Zymomonas mobilis subsp. mobilis ATCC 10988: one gene and its partner. The protein of the gene in region 2 interacts with the protein of the main gene of each other region in a pairwise test. Links are inferred from orthologs where the notes say so. Each region holds a gene or a part of one and is shown on either strand. Other genes may lie near its edges.

Evidence for each region.
Region 1: the proteins of ZMOB_RS03335 (region 2) and mrdA interact in binary tests that used the Escherichia coli proteins (3 or more experiments, as listed by UniProt). The link is inferred for Zymomonas mobilis subsp. mobilis ATCC 10988 from one-to-one orthologs.

The regions. Positions count from the first base shown.
Region 1 is NC_017262.1:1,060,862-1,064,102, reverse strand. The notes cover bases 193-3,108. They hold mrdA (penicillin-binding protein 2), read right to left. Parts: upstream 2,659-3,108; coding sequence 727-2,658; downstream 193-726. Other genes in these bases: ZMOB_RS04660 (hypothetical protein), read right to left, coding at 2,786-3,108; rodA (rod shape-determining protein RodA), read right to left, coding at 193-715. Also shown: more of rodA, read right to left, coding at 1-192; more of ZMOB_RS04660, read right to left, coding at 3,109-3,241. UniProt on the Escherichia coli protein: Catalyzes cross-linking of the peptidoglycan cell wall. Responsible for the determination of the rod shape of the cell. Is probably required for lateral peptidoglycan synthesis and maintenance of the correct diameter during lateral and centripetal growth.
Region 2 is NC_017262.1:753,075-756,503, reverse strand. The notes cover bases 146-3,249. They hold ZMOB_RS03335 (penicillin-binding protein 1A), read left to right. Parts: upstream 146-459; coding sequence 460-3,039; downstream 3,040-3,249. Other genes in these bases: prfB (peptide chain release factor 2), read left to right, coding at 3,150-3,249; ZMOB_RS03340 (N-acetylmuramoyl-L-alanine amidase family protein), read left to right, coding at 146-248. Outside these bases: more of ZMOB_RS03340, read left to right, coding at 1-145; more of prfB, read left to right, coding at 3,250-3,429. UniProt on the Escherichia coli protein: Cell wall formation. Synthesis of cross-linked peptidoglycan from the lipid intermediates.

The DNA of each region.
Region 1 (3,241 bases), 310 kb from region 2 along the record:
AAATACCACCTGAACCAATCGCGATTTTGGACTGACTGATATGATATCCTCGCCCCAAAGGGTCACTTTCAGGCGTTAAAAAGATCAAAACCCGATTGCGCTGATAATCATGCAATAGAAAAAAGAAAGCGAGCGGCGCAATCGCCGCCAAGGACACACCGCCCCCGATAAATAGCCATAAGGGCAATCCAGCCAAAAAACAGACAATTACCCCCCCCGCGACAATCATCAATGCCGTTCCAAGGTCAGGCTGAACTGCAACAAGAAGCGCCGGAACCAAAATTAAAACAGCCGCAGGCCACATAGCGGAAAAGGTTCTAATCTCACCCGCAGGCAGCAAATCATAAAAACGGGAAATCGCAAGGACAATCGCCAACTTCATCAATTCCGAAGGCTGAAGGGTCATAATCCCCAGATTAAGCCATCGCCGACTACCGCCACCTACAAAGCCAAATAGCTCGACAAAAATAAGGAGGAGCAATAACCCGCCGTAAAGCGGCCAAGAAATTTGCTTCAAACTGCCCTGATCTATACGGCTGATAGCAATCGCGACAAAAATAAAGAAAACGAAACGCAGCCCTTGATTCAACGCCCAAGGATGCAGCCCACCTCCAGCCGAATATAAAACAACCAATCCAAAACTGCCAACAGCCATAACCAGAAGCAAAAGCTTCCACGGCAACTGCCGAATAGGAGCAGGTACTAAGGACAACATCCCGATTTCGCCTAAGTCATATTGGGTTTAGATGGAGCTTTCGAGGCATTTTCCGACCGCATACGCATACGGCTCGCAAGATCCCCACCCCACGACACTTCCAAAGCGTTCAAACTGGCCATAGCACGATCGGGATCAAACAAATAGGTCAGGACATCGCGTGCAATAGCCGGTCCATCCGTAGCGGAGTCAATATGTCCACCATGTTCGACAACAACCGAGGCGGCATAACGTGGGTTATCTGTCGGTGCAAAGCAAACAAACAAGGCATGATCGCGCATCCGCCAAGCCAATTGTGAATTTTTCAACACACCGCGCCCACGTTCAGCCATTGAAATACGCCGAACCTGCGCCGTTCCGGTTTTCCCCGCCAATTCAACACCGGGAACATATAATCTTGCAGCACCACCGGTGCCCCCCCCATTCACCACATCCCGCATGGCCTGCCGAATAAAATCAAGATGGGATTCTTTGGCGTTCAATTTGGCGGGCATAGGGATTTCTTTTGAGCGGATCAGCCGAGGCGTAATCTGTTTTCCCGAAGCCAATCGCGCCGCCATCACAGCCAATTGCAACGGATTGGCCAAAACATCCCCCTGCCCGATCGAGGCATTCAAAGTATCTGCCGCCGTCCAATTGCGATGATATTTTTTCAATTTCCATGCAGGGTCAGGAACCGTGCCATAATGTTCTGATCCCAAAGGCAGATGGTAACTGGCACCCAGTCCTAATTGACGCATCATATCTGCCAAAGGCTCCATACCAACCCGATGCGCCATAGCGTAAAAATAGACGTCACAACTTTGCGTGATTGCCGTATGCATATTGACGGGGCCATGACCTTGCCGCCGCCAACAATGGAATAAACTACTGCCCAATTGATAACTGCCAGTGCAATTGACCGTTTCATAAGGATCAATGCCCAATTCCAGCAAAGCCAGCGCATTCATCGGCTTGACTGTCGAGCCGGGGGGGTAAAGACCCGCAATCGTTTTATCGATCAAGGGATGGTGGTCATCTTGAGACAGACTTTGCCATTCTCGATGACTGATACCATCGGCAAAATCATTGGGATCAAAACAGGGCATGGATACTTGCGCCAAAATATCCCCATTTTCGGTATCAATCACAACAACGGCTGCGCTGTTATCTCCAATGCGCCGCGCCGCATAATCCTGTAAACCAGCATCAATTGTTAAAGGCAGCTTTTTACCGGGCTGATCAGGCTTATTCTCCAGATCACGCACTAACCGTCCGCGCGCCGTCACTTCGGAACGCTTGGCACCCGGAACCCCTCTTAGATAATTATCAAAAGTTTTTTCTAACCCTTGTTTCCCAATTTTAAATCCGGGTGTAATTAACAAAGGATCGTGATTTTTCTTATAATCATCAGTTGTCGCTGCGCCGACATAACCGATTAAATGTCCGACTGCAGAGCCATTTGGATAATAACGGGCATAACTTCTTTGTGGCGCTACTCCGGCCATTTCAGGCAAACGGACAGAGATCGCAGCAAAATGCTCGTAATCAAGATGCTCGGCAATCGGGACAGGCTGATAACCGGCGGCTTTATTCAAATCTTCCCGAATCCGATCGACATCATCTGGAGAGAGATTGAGTAGCTCGGCCAAAGTAATAATCACCCGTTCCCGATCCTGTATTTGATCGGGAATAATATCGACACGAAAATCAGTATGATTGATCGCCATTGGCCGATTATGACGATCAACAATCCATCCCCGTCTTGGCGGTATCAAGACAGTCTGCACCCGATTATCTTCAGCCATTAGACTATAATGTTCGTTTTCCGCGACAGATAGCCAAGCCATCCGCATGGCTAACAAACTGCCGGTTGCCAATTGCAGTCCGCCAAAAAGCATAGCACGGCGGGAAAAACTATAGCCGAGCGAATGTTGGGTAATAAGATGACTACGCTTTTTCACAGAAAAATAATCCGGCAAGTATTACGCAATAGAAAGAGGGCGCGTGCAGAAAATATGGATAATCCTACAAAAAACAAGCCGGCCTAATAGCTGTCCTGCTTTCAATGATGACTATTTTAGTCTTATTTTATAAAGCTAACCGCCAGCGATCCACAAGTGAACAAAAAAATTCAACCACCGGAAACAGCAAGATAGAGACGAGAATCCTTGGCATATCGGCCACAAGCGCGATAGCGAAATGCCCTTTAAAACCGCAAGACATACATAAAGCCAGCAAGCTAGAAGAAAAAACAGCCACCGCTGCCAAAATCCAGTCCTGCCAATAATTCCGCCATACCAACCGATTATCGACAATATCCATCATAAGAAAGCAAGCCGTCCATGTAATCATAGAAGTCGCTGGCGGCTGACCATTGATAATATCATTAGCCATGCCCAAAGGCAGCCCCATCCATGCTTGCCATAATTCAGGGCGTAACAATCGCCATCCCAAAGCCGTTAAAAATCCTAAAGAAGGCCAGAAGGATAATACCCCGACAAAAGGCTCGGTCTCCAAAAGGCTTGCCAACAAAACCATAATAAT
Region 2 (3,429 bases):
GCTTTGCGGGCTTTGTCGTTTTAAAAGCACCGGATGTGCCTTCTGTTCTTATGGAAACAGGTTATATCTCCAATCCTGTGGAAGCAGCGCGTCTTTTTTCGCGGGGATATCGCGAAAATCTGGCTTTGGGGGTCAGACGTGCGATTGAAATTTATTTTGCCCGACGATTAGCGCGATTGGCAGAAGTTTCTGATTTGAAACCGGATAGGTCGAAAGAAAAAATCGTTACAAGGAAAATAAAAAGATAAATATCAGATATGGTCTAAAAAACAGTTTTTTTATAAATGATTTCCAAATAAGGTAAATGGACGGATATGGCAGATACCGATAACAACAAAGAAAAAGATGTCCCATATCATCTTTTGTTGAAAAAGGTTTTTGCTTCTTTCTGGCAAAGATATTATTTCTATCTTTCTTCAAAAATAGGCTGGAATATTCTCCGCCATTGGAAATTTAACAATGTCTGATCCCTTAAAAATAAGGGGGACAACATCGCAGCGAAAAAAACAGAAAATACAGAAAAAAATGTCTGTTAAACGATTTTGGCATGGAAAGATTTTTCGGTCTTTCTTTCTGTTGTTGGTTGTCGGCTGCTCTTTTTCCGGCTTTCTGTTCTGGCGGTATTTTATCCGAGATTTACCATCAGTTGAAATGCTGGCTGATTATCATTTGCCGATGCCGGCGGTTGTGCGCGATGGCAATGGGATGCCCTTTGGTCATTTTGTTCGCGAACATCGTGAAAAGCTGAATTATGAAGATTTCCCGCCTGTGGTTATTCAGGCTTTTTTATCGGCAGAAGATAAATCCTTCTTTTCCCATCACGGGATCAATGGCGCTGCCTTCTTAAAAGCCGTGTATGAATATTTTACCAAAATGGGCAGTGGAGAACGCGCCCATGGCGGTTCTACCATTACCCAGCAGGTAGCCAAGAATTTATTGGTAGGGGATGAATATTCCCCGACCCGCAAAGTCAAAGAAGCTCTTTTGGCTTTCCAGATCGAGCATCTGTTAACGAAGCGCCAGATTCTAGAAATTTATCTCAATCAGATTTTTTTAGGGCGGAATGCCTATGGTGTCAGTGCCGCTGCTAAAGCCTATTTCGGAAAAACAGTGAAAGATCTGTCTTTACCGGAAGCGGCTTTTTTAGCCATTCTGCCAAAAGCACCGTCCAATTATACCCCTGAACGCTATATGGAGCGCGCTTTGGGACGGCGTGCTTATGTCCTGCATCAGATGATGTTGAATGGCTATATTACTGCCTTTCAATATACCGAGGCTAGTCAAACGCCTTTGGGTGTTATTAAGCCGCATATTATCGCTAAAGCTCCTGTTAAGGGGGGCTATTTTCTTGAAGAAGTGCGGCGGGAATTGGTGAACCGTTTTGGCGAGAGTGCCAAAGACGGCGAGAATAACGTTTATTCCGGTGGGTTATGGGTTAGAACCTCTTTTGATCCTGCGCTTCAGGAATCCGCCGAAACCGCCTTAAGGGATGGCTTTGTTCGTTTTGAACGGGATCATGGTTGGAATGGACGCGTCGGGAATATTGATCCAGGTGAGGGGTGGCAAGAACGGCTGATCGCTGCCAATATCGGCACCGGTTATGCGGATTGGTATGCGGCTGTTATCCTAGAAAAAGAAAATGGTCGCGCCAAAATTGGCTTTGAAGATGGTCAGGAAGATTATCTTTATCCATGGGGGGCAGCGATGCCGCGCCATGATACTGAAACCTCGGCATGGCGGTTTTTGCATGAAGGCGATATTATTATCGTCAAGAAAATCGACAATTTTTGGATATTACGTAGCCTTCCCGCTGTTTCCGGCGGCATGGTGGTAGAAGACCCCCATACAGGCCGAGTCATGGCAATGCAGGGAGGATTTGACTACCGGAACGGGGATTTTAACCGCGCCACCCAAGCCGAAAGACAACCGGGATCCACCTTTAAGCCTTTTGTTTATTCAGCGGCTTTGGATCACGGTATGACACCGGCCTCTATCATTGTTGATGGCCCTTTCTGCGTCTATCAATCTGCTCGTTTGGGTATGAAATGTTTTCGTAACTTTTCCGGTGGTTATTCGGGCCCCCAGACAATGCGTTGGGGTGTTGAGCAATCCCGAAATTTGATGACGGTGAGAGCGGCCGCCCAGACAGGAATGGCGCATGTCGTCAAAATGGCCGAAAAAGCCGAAATCAATCCGCCGGGGCATCCTTATCCACCGGTATTGGGCATCGCTTTGGGCGCGGGCAATACCACTGTTATGCGCCTCACCAATGGTTATTCGATGTTAGCCAATCAAGGGCGGCGCTTGCATCCGAGTTTGATTGATTACGTCCAAGATCGGAATGGGAAGGTTATTTATAAATCGGATGACCGGATATGCAGCGGATGCAATCTGCCAGAATGGGATGGTCAACCCATGCCGAGGCCGCATCATACCAATGGGCAGGCGATCAATGCGATGACGGCTTATCAGATGCTGCATATCTTAGAAGGGGTTGTTCAACGAGGAACTGCCGCGATCTTGCGGGATTTGGGGCGTCCCATGTTTGGTAAGACTGGCACCTCGACAGGGCCGACCAATGTCTGGTTTGTTGGCGGATCTGCGGATTTGGTCGCAGGGCTTTATGTCGGTTATGATCGTCCCCGTTCGATGGGACATAGCGCCCAAGGGGGTACTGTAGCTGCCCCGATTTTTAAACAATTTGCCCAGCGCAGTATGACAGAGATGCCTGTGAAACCTTTTCCGGTGGCACCTGATATTCATATGGTAAAAATAGATCGCTATTCAGGTTTGCGGATCTATGGTTCTGCGCCCGTCAATCCTGCCGATCCGATGAGTCCGATTATATGGGAGGCTTTTAAACCCGATAATGAGCCGCGTCGGAGTTTCTATCGACCTGCGGTTGTTGCGGCAGCCGTTACGCCTGTTCCCAATAATACGACCGATGACAGCCATAAAAGTGAGGCTGTCAAAGCTCAGCCTGTGGCTCCTCCTGTTAATCTTCCGCATCCAAATGATCGCAGTAGCTTGCAGAAGTGAGGTTAAATCTATTAGAAGCCTAGCTGGTCAGTTTTTATCGTCTGATCCGAATAATGTATTTTGATCGGCCTTGTTTGATAGGCTGTTTTCTCATTCAGAAAGGGATGATTATGCGCGCCGAAGCGCAAGCCCATGTCGACCATATTCAAGAATCTTTGGCGCTGCTTAGGCGCTTCCTCGACTGGGATAGAGCCTTGCGGCGGCTGGATGAATTGAACGCCCGCGTCGAAGACCCCAGCCTTTGGGATGATGCCCGCGCGGCGCAAGAAGTGATGCGCGAAAGAGGACGCTTGGATGAGTCCATTGCGGCCACGCGTGCTATTGCGACAGAGCTTCAGGAAAATATCGAGCTGATCGAGATGGCCGAGGCAGAAGGTGAAGAGGAAATGG